Regions from separate parts of the Rhizobium mulingense genome, predicted to be linked through region 1. Evidence: predicted binding sites of a transcription regulator. Region 1 holds the regulator's gene; each other region holds the start of a gene.

Region 1 (6,348 bases):
GAGGCCCTCCTCGATGCGGATCAGCTGGTTGTACTTTGCGAGGCGGTCGGAACGTGACAGCGAGCCAGTCTTGATCTGGCCGCAGTTGGTGGCAACCGCGAGATCGGCGATGGTCGAATCCTCGGTCTCGCCGGAGCGGTGGGACATGACGGCGGTGTAGGCTGCCTTATGCGCCGTATTGACCGCATCGAGCGTTTCCGTCAGCGAACCGATCTGGTTGACCTTGACCAGGATCGAGTTGGCGACACCCATGCGGATACCGTCGCGAAGACGGGCGGAGTTGGTGACGAAGAGATCGTCGCCGACGAGCTGGATCGTCTTGCCGGCCAGATCGGTCAGCGCCTTCCAGCCGTCCCAGTCGTCTTCGGCCATGCCGTCTTCGATTGAAATGATCGGGTACTTGGCGGCAAGTTCAGCCAGATATTCGGCCATGGCGCCCGATTCGAGCGTGCGACCTTCACCTTCGAGCACGTATTTGCCGTCCTTGAAGAATTCCGTCGAGGCGCAGTCGAGGCCGAGGTAGATGTCCTCACCAGGCTTGTAGCCGGCTTTCTCAACCGACTTGACGATGAAGTCGAGGGCTTCCGAAGCGCTCTTCAGGCCCGGCGCGAAACCGCCTTCATCGCCAACATTGGTGTTGTGACCCTGAGCTGCAAGCTCCTTGCGCAGCGTATGGAACACTTCCGAACCCATGCGCACGGCTTCGGCGATCGAATCGGCGCCGACCGGCAGGATCATGAATTCCTGGAAGTCGATCGGATTGTCGGCATGGGCGCCGCCGTTGATGATGTTCATCATCGGCACCGGCAGCAGGCTCGCCGAAGCGCCGCCGACATAACGGTAAAGCGGCAGGCCGGAGGCCTGGGCGGCAGCCTTGGCGACGGCAAGCGACACGCCGAGGATGGCGTTGGCGCCGAGACGCGACTTGTTCGGCGTGCCGTCCAGTTCGATCATGATGTTGTCGATCTGGATCTGGTTTTCGGCGTCGATACCGCCAATGGCGTCGAATATCTCGGTGTTGGCGGCCTCGACCGCCTTCTCGACGCCCTTCCCGAGGTAGCGCTTGCCGCCGTCGCGCAGCTCGACCGCCTCATGGGCGCCTGTCGAAGCGCCCGAGGGAACGGCCGCGCGGCCCATGCTGCCGTCTTCGAGATAGACGTCGACTTCGACGGTGGGATTGCCACGGCTATCGAGGATCTCGCGGGCGATGATATCGGTGATTGCAGTCATGGGTTCTTCCTGCTCGGTGGGTGATCAATCGTTCGAAGCCTGTCATAATCGAAGGCGAGCAAATTACAATGCCGCAATTTCCGGCCTCCGAACCAGCATTCCGTCGTGGCCTAAACCACGATCATGTCAGCCTGTTGAAAGTCAGGCCTTGGCGATCGCGTCGAAGGCAAGCAGCTTCTCGAGCAGTCGCGGCATGTCCTTGAGATAGACCATGTTCGGGCCGTCGGACGGTGCGTTGTCGGGGTCCTGATGGGTTTCGAGGAAGACGCCGGCAATTCCCGTCGCCACGGCTGCCCGCGCCAGCGTTTCCACGAATTCGCGCTGACCGCCGGAGGAATCGCCCTGCCCGCCCGGCTGGGCGACGGAATGGGTCGCATCGAAAATGACGGGCGCGCCCATCGCCGCCATGATCGGCAGCGAGCGCATGTCGGAAACCAGCGTGTTGTAGCCGAAGGAAGCGCCGCGCTCGCACAGCAGCACGTTCGGATTGCCGCTGGCATTGAGCTTCTTCAGGACGTTCTTCATATCCCAGGGGGCGAGGAACTGACCCTTCTTGACGTTGACGACGCGGCCGGTCCTGGCGGCGGCGATCAGAAGATCGGTCTGGCGGCAGAGGAAGGCGGGGATCTGCAGAACATCGATCACCTCCGCCACCTCGGCGCATTGCTCGGCGGTGTGAACGTCGGTCAGGACGGGGAAGCCGAATTCCTTCTTCAGGTCAGCAAAGACCTCCATGCCCTTTTCAAGCCCGATGCCGCGTTCGGCCGAGAGCGAGGTGCGGTTCGCCTTATCGAAGGAACTCTTGTAGACGAGGCCGATGCCGAGCTTTGCGCAGAGCTCCTTCAGCGTGCCGGCAACCATGAAGGCGTGATCGCGGCTCTCCATCTGGCAGGGGCCGGCAATCAGCGACAAGCGGCCGGTATTGGAAAAGGTGATCTGGCCTTCGCCTTCGCCGATCTTGACCTCGGAATTGGTATCAGTGCTCATCGTGGTTCCTCGAAGGCAAAAAGCGCGCCCTGCCCGGGCGTGGGCTTCACCAGAATGCGATTGTTCTTGCGTGTGTATGTCACTCCGTTAGCAGCCAAATGCGCTTCTGTCACGGCAAGATCGGTGACGGTGAAGAGGATTGCCCGGCCGCGCAGGCCACGATCGGCGGCGGAAACGACAAGCTCGAAATATGCCTCCAGCCCTTCCGGCGTCATCAGGCTGATCTTGGCATTCGAGGCGGCGATCTTCATGCCGAAACCGGTTTTCTCCACCGCCGTTTGCCCGGCGGCAAGACCAACGAACGCGGCAAACGCCGCCGGCTCCGGCGTACAAAGCGCGATCTCGGCAATGCCGGTTACGCCATTGGCATGCGTCTCCAGGGCGGCGCGACCGGCCGGGAAGGCATTGATGCGCTGACAGGTGAAGAGAAAGAAGTCGGGCGCGCGCAGATCTCCTGAAAAAGCCAGTTTGAAGCTGCCGACGCTTTCCGAACCGTCCGGCATCCGCATCGACCGGCTGAACTGCAGCATCTCGCCGGCGCTCGCGCCGTTGCCGACGAACCGCCGATGATCGAGGCCGGCATCCTCGGTGAGAAAGGCCAGCGCCGAAAGTCCCTCCTCGCCGCAGCGGAAGCGGAAGGCGCGATTGCGAGCGATGAAGACATTGCCCTGGCGGGCCGCTGTCTCGCTCTCCTCGACACTCGCCACGCCGAGCGGCTCGATATAGGTTTTGTTGGCGAAAAAAACGCAGGCATTTTCCGTTCCGAACGGATGGCGCGCATCGGCGGCGACGGTAAAGCCGAGCTTGCCGAGCCTTTCGCGCGCCAGGTCGATATTGACGACTGGTAGGACGACATGATCCAGCGGGTGCGGTTTGGCGGAATGTGCGATCATGATATCCCTCCTGACACGCCAGAGATGTGCGACAGCACCACCCCCAATGCAAGACATGTGCGCCAATCCGGCGAATGAAAACAAAAATCTCGACGAGTTGGCGCGAAGTTTTACGGAAATTTAGCTACTTGCGGAACACATATGGAACATATAGTGTCTGTTCTGGATTTGTTTCAATCACGGGGTCTACGTCGATGCTCACGCGCAAACAACAGGAGCTTCTCCTTTTCATTCATGAGCGCATGAAGGAATCCGGCGTTCCGCCCTCTTTCGACGAGATGAAGGATGCCCTGGATCTCGCCTCGAAATCCGGCATTCATCGCCTGATCACGGCGCTCGAGGAACGTGGTTTCATTCGCCGCCTACCGAACCGCGCCCGGGCCCTGGAAGTGATCAAGCTGCCGGAGGCCTATAGCCCCAGTCTTCAGCCGCGCCGCGGTTTTTCGCCGAGCGTTATCGAAGGCAGCCTCGGCAAGCCCCAGCCGGTCGCCGCCCCAGCTGCCGCAAAGCCGATCGCCGACAACGGCAACTCTGTGTCCGTGCCGGTAATGGGCCGGATCGCAGCCGGCGTTCCGATCTCGGCGATCCAGAATAACACGCACGACATCATCGTTCCTGCGGATATGCTCGGCTCAGGCGAGCATTATGCGCTGGAGGTCAAGGGCGATTCGATGATCGACGCCGGAATCTTCGATGGCGACACGGTGATCATCCGCAACGGCAGCACCGCAAGTCCCGGCGATATCGTCGTTGCCCTGGTCGACGACGAGGAAGCGACGCTCAAGCGCTTTCGCCGCAAGGGTGCCTCGATCGCCCTCGAAGCCGCCAACCCGGCTTACGAGACCCGAATCTTCGGGCCCGACCGGGTCAAGGTGCAGGGCAAGCTGGTCGGCCTCATTCGCCGTTATCACTGACAGCAGACGGTCCGGATTCGGTAAAACCGTCTTTGCGCCAATCATAGGCGCGGTGGCGCATCCATGGACGCGACAAGGCGCTGAATGCGGTTGCGACCTCGAATCCCGTCTGCGCAAAGCGCAATTCAACGGAACCGGTCCTGCGCAGCGTCTCGCCGGTAAAGAGTGTCGCACCCGAGCGGCAGCGGTCGAACCGCAGGCGCACCGAGGTCACGACAACCACGCCGGCGTCGCAGGCCGGGCCGAGATAGGCGGCATTGTCGATGACGGCGACGACATGGCCATTGCCGAGCCTGGCTATACACCAAGCCTTCTTCACGCAAGAAAACCGATTTGCCTCACCGCCGGCTGCGGCGGCCACCATTGCCGTCCTCGCTTCATTCTGCTGATCGCGGGAAAGCCTGACCCGGCGGTCATCACCCTGCGCCGGGATGGCAGGCCCATCCAGCATCTTCGGCGGGTGGTGCGTCGGCAGCACCAGCGCTCTCTGCCACTGGTCGAAGATGAAGTCCGGCGGGTTTTCACGGTTGGAAGCCATCGCCGCCGGCGCGATGAGCGCGACCAAACCACCATCCTCGGATATCACCAGATCCGGCGGCCGGGAACCCGGCAGTATCAACACAATGAGCGTCGCGACGGCGAGGATCGACGTGCCGACATGGCGCAATCGGGTGCGGAGCAGCGTTAACAGCAGAAAGCCTGCCACGGCGACGGCGAAATACCAGCCGGGCAAACGGCCGAGGTCGATATTGCCGCCCCAGCCGGACACCGTCTTGGCGACCGTAATCACCAGATCGAGGCCGAAGCCGACCACCGTCCAGAGCGGAGCGTCCAGGCCGAACGGCATGAGCAACATCGCCAGCAGCCCCGCCGGCATGACGATGAAGGAGATGATCGGCATCGTCGCAAGGTTCGCCGGCAGGCCATAAGCTGTCAGGCGATGAAAATGCTCAACAGCAAACAACGCCGTGGAAAAGCCACCGATCAACGAGGTCAGGAAGACGCCGCCGAAGAAGCCGGCGACCGCCACGACCGGCCGCAGGGCAGGCAGCTTCAGCAACGGGTTTTCCCGCACACGCCGGTCCTTCCAAAGCTGGTAGCCCGACACCAGCGCCAAAGTCGCGGCAAAGGACATCTGGAAGCTCGGACCCAGTACTTCTGAGGGTGAAATGGCGATGATGACGAGCGCGGAGAGAACGACATTGCGCAGACTGATCGACGGCCGATCGAAGAAGACGGCAATCAGCATGATCGCCATCATGATGAAGGCGCGTTCGGCCGAAACCCCGAATCCTGAGATCAGGAAGTAGGCTGTAACGGCGACGAGCGCGCCGCCAGCGGCGATCTTCTTTGTCGCGTAGGCTTGAGCGACACCCGGAACAAGGCTGAGCAGCATCCGGAACCCGACGAAGAAGATGCCGGCCGATAACGCCATGTTGAGGCCCGAGATCGCCACGATATGCGCAAGGCCGGACTGGCGCAGCGCCTCCGTCGTTTCCTTTGAAATTGCGCGCCGCTCGTCGGTCACCAGAGCAGCGGCAAAAGCGCCCGTGTCGCCGGGCAGAATCGAGCGTATGCGATCGCCGATGCGGCTGCGCAACTGGTAAAGCCATTCGAGCAGAGCTTCGGGCGGCGATCTCGCAGGCTGCGGGCCCGTCTGCGAATCGACTTTCTCCGGCGCACCGTAGAAGAAACCGTTGGCGCCGATGCCATCGAAATAAGCACCGAAGGAAAAGTCGTTGAGCGCGGGAAGTGCCGGCCCCGCCGGCGGCGTCAACCGTGCTCGGCCGGTGATGATGTCACCGATCTCGAATGGCGCATCGGCGCCGCGGGCGATCACAGTTATGCGCCTTGGAGGCCGCTTCACCTGTGGCGCCTCGGTGCCGGTGACAGTAAGAACATAGCGCCACCGCCCACGATCATCGCCTTCGCGCCGCTCGACGCGACCGGTCACCGTCGTCGTCACGGATGAATCGAGGATGACAGTCGAGGCCCGCCAGCTTTCGAGCTGCGCGCAGAGCATGCCGCATACCACGAGGGCAAGCGCCATAAGCGTCGCCCGCAAGCCCGGCCGGCTGCGGCCGGCGACGAGCACGGCAAGCATCAGCACCGAGAGGCAGAGCAACGATGGAAGGAGAGGAAAATCCGTTGCAGCAAGAAACCAGAATGCGGCGCCGGCACCGAGGAAGACCGGCGAGAATAAGAGCAGGCGGCCATGGTCGGCCTCCTCGCTTAGCATCCGGCCGCAAGCATGGAGTGCTTGTGTCATTGCCACCGGCAGCCGATGGCGCAACGACATCGCGGACTGGGTTCTTGCCGGCCGC
Region 2 (6,348 bases), on a different contig from region 1:
CGGCAGGTTCAGAATATCGGCGTGGCGCACACTGGCTTTGGTGATGCGGGACTTGTCGAGATTGGCGCGCGCCACGCTCAGCATGTCGCGGCTGGCGTCGACGCCGATCGCCCGGCGGTAGAGCCCGGACAGAAGTTCGAGGATGCGGCCTGTGCCGGTGCCGAGATCGAGCAGCGAATCGATCGGCTGGCTGCCGAGCAGCCGAATGACCGCCGCATCGACTTCCTCGTCGGCCGCATGCAGGCGGCGAAGCTCGTCCCATTCTGCCGCGTTGCGGCTGAAATAGGCCTGTGCCCGCTCGGCCCGTTGGCGTTTGACCGCCGACAGCCGCTCGCCGTCGCGCAGGACGGTCGGATCGTTCTCAGAGACATGCTTCAGCAGCGCTCGCACGAGCATTGCCGCCTTGCCGTCCTGCTTGAGGCGGAAATAGGCCCAGGCGCCCTCCTGGTAGCGTTCTATCAGCTCGGCTTCGCCGAGCAGCTTCAGATGGCGGGAGATACGCGGCTGGGACTGGCCGAGAATTTCGGTCAGATCGGTCACCGTCAGATCGCCGGCGTCGAGAAGCGCCAGAAGACGCAGGCGCGTCGGTTCGCCGGCCGCCTTCAAGACGTCCACCAGGCCATCCAGTCCAAGCTTCAGGGGTTCACTCATCACTCGCCCAATCAACATATAAAGATATCTTTATGTGATTTGAAAAGCGGTGGCAAGCGTCAATTCGCACTCTCCGCGAAATTGCCTGCTCAAATTGCGACAGAGCCTGATACGAAAAAGCCCCAGCCGAATGAACTGACCCCCGAAAGTTGGACATCAACCTTCGGGGGTCAGTTCAGAACCGGGGCTTTCGCAATCGAAAAAGGGACGATCAGCGCGTCAGACGCTTATGGGCCTGGCTGCCCGGGTTGAGCGCGTCCGGGCCGAGGCGGCGGACCTTATCCTCTTCATAATCCTCGAAGTTGCCTTCGAACCATTCGACATGGCCTTCGCCTTCGAAAGCGAGAATGTGCGTCGCCAGACGGTCGAGGAACATGCGGTCGTGGCTGATGATGATGGCGCAGCCGGCAAAATTCTCCAGCGCGTTTTCAAGCGCGCCCAGCGTTTCCGTGTCGAGGTCGTTGGTCGGTTCGTCGAGCAGCAGGACATTGCCGCCCGCCTTCAGCATCTTGGCGAGATGAACGCGGTTGCGCTGACCGCCAGAGAGATTGCCGACCTTCTGCTGCTGATCGCCGCCCTTGAAGTTGAAGGCGCCGCAATAGGCACGAGAGTTCATGTCGAACTTGCCGAGCTTGATGATTTCGGCGCCGCCGGAAATTTCCTCCCAGACCGTCTTGTCGCCGGCAAGCGCGTCACGGCTCTGGTCGACATAGCCGAGATGCACGGTCTCGCCTATGCGGATCGTACCGCTGTCCGGCTTTTCCTGGCCGGTGATCATCTTGAACAGCGTCGTCTTGCCGGCGCCGTTCGGGCCGATGACGCCGACGATGCCGCCCGGCGGCAGCTTGATCGACAGGTCGTTGATCAGCGTGCGGCCCTCGAAGCCCTTGGTGATGCCTTCCATCTCGATGACCACCTGGCCAAGCCGTTCGCTGACCGGGATGATGATCTGCGCGTCGCCGGGACGCTGCTTCTCGGCGGCATCCACCAGCTGCTCGTAAGACTTGATGCGGGCCTTCGACTTGGCCTGGCGGGCCTTAGGGCTGGAGGCGATCCATTCCCGTTCGCGGCTGATCGCCTTCTGGCGCGAGGCCTCCTCGCGACCCTCCTGCTCCATGCGCTTGGCCTTCGCCAGCAGATAGGCCGAATAGTTGCCTTCGTAGGGGATGCCGCGGCCGCGGTCGAGTTCGAGGATCCATCCGGTGACGTTGTCGAGGAAGTAGCGATCATGGGTGATCATCATCACCGCGCCGGGATAGTCGCGCAGATGCTTTTCGAGCCAGGCGATGGTTTCGGCGTCGAGATGGTTGGTCGGTTCGTCGAGCAACAGCAGATCCGGCTGCGAAAGCAGCAGGCGGCAGAGCGCGATACGGCGGCGTTCACCACCGGACAGGCTGGTGACATCGGCGTCGCGCGGCGGGCAGCGCAGCGCTTCCATCGCCATCTCGACCTGGCTTTCCAGGTCCCAGAGGTTCTGGCTGTCGATGATGTCCTGCAGCTTGGCGCCCTCTTCCGCGGTCTCGTCGGAATAGTTCATCATCAATTCGTTGTAGCGATCGAGGATCGCCGTCTTCGAGGCAACGCCTTCCATGACGTTTTCGAACACCGTCTTGTTCGGGTCGAGACGCGGTTCCTGCTCGAGATAGCCGACCGTGGCACCCTCGGCCAGCCAGGCTTCGCCGGTATACTCCTTGTCCTGGCCGGCAATGATGCGCAACACAGTGGATTTACCGGCGCCGTTCGGCCCGAGGATGCCGATCTTGGCATCCGGGTAGAAGGAAAGGTGGATGTTCTCCAGGATCTTCTTGTTGCCATAGGCCTTGTTGAGGCCGGACATATGATAGATGAATTGACGTGCCATGCTGCGCTGCTCCGGGCGGGAAACTTCGTTTCGTGCCGCTATGTAGGCGAAACAGCGCCTGTGGGCAACGCCGAAACCCGGTTTAGGCCGGATTCCGGTCAGAAGCCCGCCGCATCGACGACACCTTCATCGCAGCCGAAAGAGGTTTTTCCCGCCCCCTGGATCAGATCGCCGAGGCCGGCGCTTTTCGCCGACGCCGATCCGGCAGCCTCCGAAAGCCCGATCGTCAGGCCGCTGATCATCTTGACATTGCCGGCCCGCCGGCAGCTCATCTTGACGCGGTCGCCGGCGCCCTGCCCGAAGCTCTTGTCGAAAGCCGCCTTGATCGCCTCGGCCTTGACCGGTTTGCCGATATTAGCAGCGAAAAGCTCGCGCACCGCCGACGCGTTGAGCCCACCCAAGAGATGCACGCCGACGCCAAAATAATCCTCGGCGCTCATTTTCGTGCAGGTGCCATGCTTCGTCCATTCATGCCGTTCCAGGCCCGATTGCGTGCCTGGCATCGCCTTTACCAGCGCCGCCTGTGTCTCAGCCGAAAGCGTGACCTGAGGCAAGCTAGCCCATTTGCCGTCCTTGTCAGCGGCCTTCTGATCGTCGCTGACGCCGCAATAGTTCTGCCGCATCGGCCAAAGCCCGTGCAGCGAGAAGTTGGTAGCGTCATGGCGTTCGCCGGTCTGGCTTGCGCATTCGGCCTTCTTCTGGTTCGTCTGGCAGAAGGCGGGCTGCCAGCTCGCCGCAAGAATGAAACGGGTGCGCCCGTCGGGCTCCTGCGCCATGGAGGCGCCAGCAAGGGCCATGGATACGGCGAATGTCAAGGTACGCAACTGCATGCTGCTCATTTCAACCCCCATAGAAGAACAATGCGGGAACAGATAAGCACAAAGAGTAAACGTCCGCAACCCTGAATCGCAATACTCCTGTAATTTGTTATCGGTTGTTTCAAAGGCTTTAAAGCCACACCAAGGGACGCTCTGTCACTTTGAGTTGAAGCATAATACCTCAAATCGATTTCGCTTTGCGGAATTATGCGGTAGCGATCTGCTGTGCGGCTGGGAGAATCCGGATGTTTTCTGAAACGCAATGGCTCTCCGTGCCGGGAGCATCGCTGGCCTATCACCATGCCGAGGCCACCGGTCTCGCATGCGGCATTCTGTTGATATCGCACGGCCTGGCGGAGCACTCGAAGCGGTATCGCCGCTTTGCCGAGGCGATGGCGGCGCGTGGCTATCACGTCTATGCCCATGATCACCGCGGCCATGGCGAGACGACGGCGCCCGACGCTCCGATCGGCCGCTTCGCACGGCGGGACGGCGTCGAACGGGTGATCGGCGACATCATCGCCATGCGCACTAATGCAGCCTCGCGCCATCCCGGCCTGAAGGTGATCCTCTTCGGCCATTCGATGGGCGGCCTCATCGCGCTCAATGCCGCCGTCGCCGCACCGGCCGAATTCGATGCGGTCGCCGTCTGGAATGCCAATTTCGCCGTCGGTCTTGCCGGCCGCGCCGCCCAGGCGATCCTCATCGGCGAACGGATGCTGAAAGGTTCGGACGTGCCGAGCGGCCTCCTGCCGAAACTCACCTTCGCCGCCTGGGGCCGGTCCATTGCCGACCGCCGCACGGAATTCGACTGGCTTTCGCATATTCCCGACGAAGTCGACAAATATGTCGCCGATCCTCTTTGCGGCTTCGACGCCTCGGTTTCACTCTGGCTCGATGTCTTCGAACTGAGCTTCCGCGCACCGCAAAAGGTCCATCTCGACAGGCTGCGGCGCGACCTGCCGATCCATCTGGTCGGCGGCGCAGAAGATCCGGCGACCGAGCGTGGAAAAGCCGTGCTGTGGCTCTCAAACCATTTGAAACGTCAGGGCTTCTCCCGTATCAGCACGAAGATATATCAGGACATGCGGCACGAAACGCTGAATGACATCGGCGCAGAGGTAGCCGTTGCCGCCTTCGCGGACTGGTGCGATGGCGCGGTCGCCAAGAGCTGGAACGGCCAAAATCCCCGATGACGAGAATTCCACCATGAGCAGCACCTCCACCCGGCCCGTTTCATCCCCCTCCGACGTGACGATGGGGCTTGCGCTGATGTTTCTTTCGGTGATGTTCTCGCCGCTCATCGATATCTTCGCCAAGCTTGCAGTGGTCACCGTGCCCTCCGCCGAGGTCACCGCCGGCCGCTTTGCGGTGCAGGCGCTCTGCATGCTGCCGGTCGTCATCTGGCGGCGCAGCTTTGCCGATTTTTCCTGGCGCCAGAGCCTGTTCCACGCCATCCGCGGCGTGATTATCACCATTTCGATGATTTCCTTCGTCACCACCCTGAAATACATGGCGGTAGCCGACGCGATCGCGATCTTCTTCGTCGAGCCGATCATTGTGACGATCCTCGGCGGCATTTTCTTGAAGGAAACGATCGGCTGGCGGCGTTACACCGCTTGCGGCGTCGGCTTCTTCGGGGCGATGCTGATCATTCAGCCCAGTTTCAACGAAGTCGGCTATGTCGCGCTCCTGCCCGTCCTCACCGCCTTCTGCATCGCCATTTTCGTGCTGATGACCCGCGTCCTGTCCCACAAGGAAGATCCTTGGGCGATGCAGTTCCAGATGGGCATCTGGGGCCTGATTTTCTGCGCCGTCCTGCTTTTTGCCGGCGATGGCAGCGGCTCGGATGTCTTCGATCCCGTCATGCCCCAAGGCAACGCCTGGTTCTATGTCGCCGGCGTCGGCGCCATGGCCGCGATAGCCGGCATCTTCGGCGTCTACGCCTATCGCGCCGCACCGGCGTCGACGCTGGCGCCGCTGCAATATTTCGAGATCGTCTCGGCCACGATCTTCGCCTGGCTTGTTTTCGGCGACTTTCCGGATGCGATCAAATGGCTCGGCATCATGATCATCATCGCCTCCGGCATCTACATCCTGTGGCGCGAGCGCCGCTTTGCTTCCAAACCCGTATCCGATACATCTGAGGCGACGCTGGCGCCGTAGATTGCCTGGGAGGACCATGACCGAGAGCCTGACGAAAAAACCGCCGCTTGCCGGAATCCGGGTGATCGAGCTCGCCCGCGTACTGGCCGGCCCTTGGGCGGGACAGATGCTCGCTGATCTCGGCGCCGATGTCATCAAGGTCGAAAATCCCGACGGCGGAGACGATACGCGCCAATGGGGCCCGCCCTTCGTCGAAGGTGCCGACGGCGAAAATCTCTCGGCCGCCTATTACCACGCCGCCAATCGCGGCAAACGCTCCATTGCCGCCGACCTGAAAAGCCCCGAAGGCCAGGATCTCGTCCGCCGCCTGGTATCCACTGCCGACGTGGTGATCGAGAACTTCAAGCTCGGCGGTCTCGTCAAATACGGGCTCGATTACGAGAGCCTGCGCGGATTGAACCCGAAGCTCGTCTATTGCTCGATTACCGGCTTCGGCCAGACCGGCCCCTATGCAAGCCGCGCCGGCTACGATTACATCGTTCAGGGCATGTCCGGCTTCATGTCGATCACCGGCGAGCCGGACGGCCAGCCGATGAAGGCCGGGGTGGCGATCGCCGATATCTTCACCGGCATCTATGCCGTCTCGGCAATCGAGGCCGCCCTGATCCATGCCTTGAAAACCGGCGAGGGTCAGCTCGTCGACATGGCGCTGCTCGATGTGCAATCGGCCGTGCTCGCCAATCAGAACATGAACTACCTCGTCTCCGGCGCTGCACCGACCCGGCTCGGCAACGCCCATCCGAATATCTCGCCCTATGAGGTCGTGCCGGCGGCCGATGGCTACCTCATTCTTGCCGTCGGCAATGACGGCCAGTTCGCTCGCCTCTGCACCATTCTCGGCCTAGAGACGAT
Region 3 (6,348 bases), on a different contig from region 1:
CGAGCTGCAACAGATCGGCCTGCCGCGTTGCCGCGTCCTCATGCAGCCGCTCCAGATGCGGCGCGTACCATTGCCGCGCCAGCTCGATTTCCGCTGGCCAGCCGGCATTGCCGGATTTCATCTCCTGCAGCATCGAAACGAAAGCCACCCAATCCTCCCCACAGCGCGGCGGCGCCGGCATGGCGGCAAGCGCTGAGAGCGGGCTCGCATCCTCGGCCATCAGGTCGAGCGCCTTCTGCGCCGTCGACGGCCCGACGCCCGGCAGGATCTGCATCAGCCGGAAGCCCGCCACCCGGTCGCGCGGGTTCTGCGCGAAGCGAAGCGCGGCCAGCATGTCCTTGACATGGGCGCTGTCGAGAAATTTCAGCCCGCCGAATTTGACGAAGGGAATGTTGCGCCGGGTCAGCTCGACCTCCAGCGGCCCGCTGTGATGCGAGGCGCGGAAGAGCACCGCCTGCTGCTTGAGCTTGAGGCCCTCTTCGCGATTGTCGAGCACCTTGTCGGCGACATAACGCGCCTGATCGGCCTCATCGCGAACCGTGACGAGGCGCGGCCGCTCGGCCGATTGCCGCTCGGTCCAGAGATTCTTGGTGAAGCGCTCCGAGGCGAGATCGATGACGGCGTTGGCGGCTGTCAGGATCGGCTGCGTCGAGCGATAGTTCCGGTCGAGCGTGACGATATTGGCGGGCGGGCTGAAGGCTGCGGGAAAATCGAGGATGTTGCGCACCGTCGCTGCGCGGAAGGAATAGATCGACTGCGCATCGTCGCCGACGACGGTCAGCCCCTGGCCGCCGGGCTTCAGCGCCATCAGGATCGAGGCCTGCAGTCGGTTGGTATCCTGATATTCGTCGACCAGCACATGGTCGAAGCGGCTGCCGATATCCTCGGCGATCACGCTTTCGCCCACCATCTGCGCCCAGTAGAGCAGCAGGTCGTCATAATCGAGCACGTTCTGGCTCTGCTTCGCCTCGACATAACAGGCGAACAGCTCGCGCAGCTGTTTTTCCCAGGCCGCGCACCAGGGAAAGGCGTCGCGCAGCACCTGGTCGAGCGCGCTTTCTGAATTCACCGCCCTGGAATAAATGCCAAGGCAGGTGCCCTTGGCCGGGAACCGGTTTTCCGTTTTGGAGAAGCCGAGATCGTGCCGGATGAGGTTCATCAGGTCGGCGCTGTCTTCGCGGTCATGGATGGTGAAATCGGCATCGAGGCCGATCTGCTGCGCATAGTCGCGCAGCAGCCGCGCGCCGATGCCATGGAAGGTGCCGGACCAGTTAAGCGCATCGGCCATGACGCCGGCCTTCGAACCGAGCACATCGCGGCAGATGCGCTCGACGCGCCGCGCCATCTCGGCGGCCGCCCGGCGCGAGAAGGTCATCAGCAGGATGCGGCGGGGATCGGCGCCCTTGACGATCAGATGCGCGACCCGGTGCGCCAGCGTGTTCGTCTTGCCCGAGCCGGCGCCGGCGATGACCAGCAGCGGCCCGGCAATATGGCTGCCGTCGGTGAGCGTGCCGTACTCGACGGCCATGCGCTGCTGGGGATTGAGCTTTTCGAGATACATCCAGCCGTCCGGTCGGGCTCCCGCAGAATCACTGCGGGAAGATTAGATGTTCCTTGAATGTTCGCGATTTCAGCTGCTGTCAAGCCCGGAACGGCGCAAGTCTTAATCGGGGAAATCCGGCCCTACCACGCGCCGCACCAGCTTCAGGCTGCGGTCCGGCTGAAGAATATAGGTTTCCTCCACGCGCTGGCCGCTCTCGTTATAGAACTGATTGTAGACGGCGCTGCCGACCGGCGATTTGGTGAGCTTCGTCCGCGGCTGGCCGCCATAGGTGATGCTGCCGGGAATGGGTTCCAGCGCCGGGCTATCGGCAGAGGAGCAGCCGGTCAGCAATGCTGCGGCAAACAAGGCGGGCATCAGCACTTTCATCGTCGTCGTCCCTCTTTCGACTGCAGCAAGATATGGAAGCCGCAGCACCTTCCGCCAAGGGCGGGTCAGGCTTGGTCCGCAGAAATCCCGCGCGAATATCCCGTCGAGACCGGCGAACCGCAACGAAAGCCCCGTTGCGGCGTTAACCTGGATATACCAACCTCAGGAGACGCTTAAGTGATTGGGTTTGCTGTATTCCTAGACCATGACGAACCCACCCGGCAGGGTCATGGCGAGGCGGCGACACGCGCTTCGGTCGAGAGCGCTCTCCATGCCACCGATGATCTGGACGCCGGGGAAATCACCGTCAGCACGCTTAGTTCCTATGTCATCCTCGAAGGTTTCGTGCGCCGGCACGGCGATGTCGAACGAGCCGTCGCGATCGCCGAAAGCGTCGTCGGCCGAGGCTATGTGCATAGCCGCCTGCTGCGGCGCTGAGGGAACCAAGTAAGCCTCCGCGTGTTGAAATGCCGGATCAAAACGCTGGAGGCCATCATGCAGTTGCTTCTTCGCCTTTGGGCAACGACCTTGATTATCTGTGGTGTCTTTGCCGGCTCCGCCTATGCCTCGCTCGAAACCGGCACGAATTATTCCGCGCTTCCGAAGGACCAGATCGCGCTCAACGAATATACCGAAACGGCCGCCTGCCAGCCGGCAGAACCGCACTATCTGCCGTCCTTCATCCGCACGGCGGACGGCACGATCATCGGTGTCGGCTATATCGAGGTGGAGAATGAAGGCGGCGCGGGCTGCTGAGAATCCGATCCGCTCGAACGAGGCTCGCCGGCGTTTCCGGTGACGAGCCTCTGACCATCATCATGATGGCTGCGTGTGTTCTATCGAAACAGCTGTCCCCAGCGCAACGTCCTTTGCGCCAAAACCCGGCATCTGCTCGATCCAGGGTTAAGTGAAAATTAAACAATGTCTCGTTCCGGCACGCTTTGCCGAACAAATCGAAAAACAGCCGGACGTTCCCTGCCGCGTTAATGCAGCAGCTTCAGCTTCGCCTCTTCGGCCGCCGCCAGGAACTCGGCCCTTGCCTCTTCCACGCTCTTGCGTCCGTCGAGCGCTGCCCGACAGGTACTGCGCGCCTTGATATAATGCAGCCCGCGCGCGCTCGGCCAGAGATCCGCCAGACATTTCAACGCATCGAACGGCCCGTTGACGGTCTTGAGGTCAGCGCCTTCGAAACCGACCTTCACGGGGTCGTTCCATTTTTCAGTTGCCATCGATGCTCCTCCGGGGTTTCGACAGAAACAAGGTGCGGCACTCCCAGTTCCTCCGGGGAGACTCCGCTATGATAGGCATTCTAGCGTGATTTTCACGGCCAACAATGGCGAATCGTTCGTTGCCGGTGAACCGAAACGCTGACTTGGCGACACGGGATCGTAGGATTCGAAGAGGGCTACGCCCGTACGCGAGGAGAGGCCGTAAATAAACCATATGTTGCAGGCCCGTATCGCTGATCCATGCTCCGCAATCAAAGAGCTCAATATGTGGTTAGGCCGAACTCTGATCCAGACTGCTATTTTCTCTGGGGCGCTGGCAATGCCGCCTCTTGCCTACGGCGCAGAGATATCGGCTGAAGAAGCCTTCCTCGTGCGTATTTCCACTGAGGTCGTTCCAACAATGCAGCGGAAATATCTGCGGGCTACCCTGATACGCTACACGGAAGGGACCACGATAGACCTCGCTGCCCGGTTCATGTCGGAGAATGCTCCTCGGTGGTATATCGAAGGCATTTCCGATGGAGTTTCTCCGCGCCCCCATGCGCCGATTCCGGGCGAAGAAATGGTGGTGACCGGAGAAATGTTCGAGCTCTGGCAGTTTTCGCCGTTCGTACCTTATTATCTTGAGGTAACCGACATTCCCGATTGTATTGGCATGCTGTCTGCTTTGTGCGCACGGCTGCCCCTCACCTTAACCCTCTCCCCGTAAACGGGGCGAGGGGACGTGCCGGCGTGAGGCCTGCGGGGGACCGAGAGCTTGCGACATATCCCCTTCGCCCCGTTTACGGGGAGAAGGTGGCGGCAGCCGGATGAGGGGCCAGCCAAGTGCGAGAAATGATGTCGGATAAGAAAACTGGTGCTGCCGAGTGGGATTGAACCACCGACCTCACCCTTACCAAGGGTGTGCTCTACCACTGAGCTACGGCAGCAGGACCAGGACCCGTGCGAGCCGGGCGGCTCAATCGCGGGAACGGGGCGGCTATTGCCACAGCTTGACGACAAGCGCAAGCCGCAAATTCCAACTTCGCGTGGATTGCGATGCGGGGGACTTTTGGATCGGCGCGAATTCGGTTAATTCTGTCACATGAACGACAAGACCGAAACCGGCCACCAGAGCCGCAAAGAGGCAATCGAGGCACAGGCGAAGCTGCGCCGCGAGCGCGCCGCCGAAAAGCTCAGGGAAAATCTCAGCCGACGCAAACAGCAGGTACGCGCCCGCCGTTCGGGCCAGGCCGACGAAACAAATGGGCTGCCCGCCGCAAAAATGGACGAATCGTAATGTTCCGTCCGGCACGAATTGAAGCCTCTTAAGAAATCCCCTAAACACCCTCACTCCTCTTTCAAGCCAGAACTTTCAGGAAGTAAGCGCACATGGATCGTATCAGAATCGTCGGCGGTAATGAGCTGAATGGCATCATTCAGATTTCCGGCGCCAAGAATGCCGCACTGCCGCTGATGATCGCCTCGCTTCTGACCAGCGACACGCTCACGCTGGAAAACGTGCCGCACCTGGCCGATGTCGAACTTCTGATGCGCATCCTCGGCAATCATGGCGTCGACGTCGCCGTCAACGGCCGCCGCGAGCGCCAGGAGGATTCCTACGCCCGCACGATCCATTTCACCTGCCGCACCATCGTCGATACCACCGCTTCCTATGAACTGGTCTCGAAGATGCGCGCCTCTTTCTGGGTCATCGGCCCGCTGCTGGCGCGCGAAGGCCATTGCCGGGTGTCGCTGCCGGGCGGCTGCGCCATCGGCACGCGCCCCGTCGATCTCTTCATCGAAGGCCTGACGGCGCTCGGCGCGACCATGGAGATCGATGCCGGCTACATCAACGCCAAGGCCCCCGATGGCGGCCTGATCGGCGCGCGCTACACCTTCCCGAAGGTTTCCGTCGGCGCCACCCATGTGATGATGATGGCGGCGACGCTTGCCCGCGGCACCACTGTTATCGGCAATGCCGCCCGCGAACCTGAAGTCGTCGATCTCGCCAACTGCCTGAACGCCATGGGTGCCAAGATCTCCGGCGCGGGGACTGCGACCATCACCATCGAGGGCGTCACCTCGCTCTCCGGCGCCCGCCACCGGGTCCTGCCGGATCGCATCGAGACCGGCACCTACGCCATGGCCGTCGCCATGGCCGGCGGCGACGTCGTGCTGGAAAATACCGATGTGTCGCTGCTTGAAACCGCGCTGGAAACGCTGCGCCGCGCCGGCGCGGACATTTCAGCGACCAATAACGGCATGCGCGTCAAGCGCAACGGCGCCGGCATCAAGCCGGTTGATATCGTCACCGATCCCTTCCCGGGTTTCCCGACCGACCTGCAGGCGCAGTTCATGGCGCTGATGACCCGCTCCTCCGGCATCTCTCATGTCACCGAGACCATCTTCGAGAATCGCTTCATGCACGTGCAGGAGCTTGCCCGCCTCGGCGCCAGGATCACGCTCTCCGGCCAGACGGCGAAAATCGAAGGTGTCCAGCGCCTGCGCGGCGCGCCTGTTATGGCGACCGATCTGCGTGCCTCCGTTTCGCTCGTCATCGCCGGCCTTGCCGCCGAGGGCGAAACCACAGTCTCCCGCGTCTATCACCTCGACCGCGGTTTCGAGCGGCTCGAGGAGAAGCTGACCCGCTGCGGCGCCGTCGTTCAGCGCATCAGCGAGTAAGCCTCGTTCATCCCGGTTGCGTAATCAGTCACAGCATCCTATTTCCCTTGTCTGACGCATCGCCATTCCGGCGGTGCCTGCTGGGATAAGACTAGATGACCGATCTGAAGCTTGTTGCGCTCGATGACGAGGATCTTGCCATCATCTCCGCGCATATGCAGGACAGCGTCTTCAAGGTCGGTGACATCGACTGGTCGCCGCGCGAAGCGCAATTCGCCCTTGCCGCCAATCGTTTCGTCTGGGAAGGTGCCGGGCGCAAGCGCAGGGGTTTCGAGCGCCGCCGGGCCGCCTTGGTCTTCAAGCGGGTGCTTGCCGTGCGTTCGCTCGGCATCGACCGTGGCGAGCGGGACGAGGTGCTGTCGCTCCTGGCGCTGCGTTTCGAGAAGAAGGGCGAGGGGCCGGACGGCACGGTCGAGCTGGCGCTGTCGGGCAAGGCCTCGATTGCGCTCGATGTCGAATGCATCGAGGCGCAGCTTGCCGATATCGGCGGCGCCTGGGAGGCGGCTTCCAAGCCGCGCCATCCCT

The links. The regulator LexA, encoded in region 1, represses DNA repair genes until DNA is damaged. The targets are predictions, from matches to a motif close to TGTTCNNNNTGTGTTCNG.
Region 2: a site for LexA is predicted at 3,366-3,383, ahead of PYR71_RS10460 (ribonuclease T2 family protein). Genes of this name have one in related genera too.
Region 3: a site for LexA is predicted at 1,609-1,626, ahead of PYR71_RS02345 (ATP-dependent helicase). Genes of this name have one in related genera too.

Annotation. Positions count from the first base shown of each region.
Region 1 is NZ_JARFVE010000006.1:214,858-221,205, reverse strand. Features, by position in the region: gene eno (phosphopyruvate hydratase) at 1-1,230, opposite strand, end outside; gene kdsA (3-deoxy-8-phosphooctulonate synthase) at 1,372-2,217, opposite strand; gene PYR71_RS16105 (VOC family protein) at 2,214-3,110, opposite strand; gene lexA (transcriptional repressor LexA) at 3,305-4,024, shown strand; gene PYR71_RS16095 (ComEC/Rec2 family competence protein) at 4,005-6,348, opposite strand, start outside.
Region 2 is NZ_JARFVE010000004.1:317,444-323,791, reverse strand. Features, by position in the region: gene PYR71_RS10470 (ArsR/SmtB family transcription factor) at 1-651, opposite strand, end outside; gene ettA (energy-dependent translational throttle protein EttA) at 863-2,512, opposite strand; gene PYR71_RS10460 (ribonuclease T2 family protein) at 2,611-3,351, opposite strand; gene PYR71_RS10455 (alpha/beta fold hydrolase) at 3,576-4,526, shown strand; gene PYR71_RS10450 (DMT family transporter) at 4,540-5,496, shown strand; gene caiB (succinate--glutarate CoA-transferase) at 5,513-6,348, shown strand, end outside.
Region 3 is NZ_JARFVE010000002.1:443,788-450,135, reverse strand. Features, by position in the region: gene PYR71_RS02345 (ATP-dependent helicase) at 1-1,561, opposite strand, end outside; gene PYR71_RS02340 (hypothetical protein) at 1,664-1,930, opposite strand; gene PYR71_RS02335 (BON domain-containing protein) at 2,108-2,368, shown strand; gene PYR71_RS02330 (hypothetical protein) at 2,426-2,686, shown strand; gene PYR71_RS02325 (DUF982 domain-containing protein) at 2,914-3,159, opposite strand; gene PYR71_RS02320 (hypothetical protein) at 3,374-3,868, shown strand; tRNA gene PYR71_RS02315 (tRNA-Thr) at 4,014-4,088, opposite strand; gene PYR71_RS02310 (hypothetical protein) at 4,244-4,438, shown strand; gene murA (UDP-N-acetylglucosamine 1-carboxyvinyltransferase) at 4,531-5,823, shown strand; gene PYR71_RS02300 (DUF2948 family protein) at 5,919-6,348, shown strand, end outside.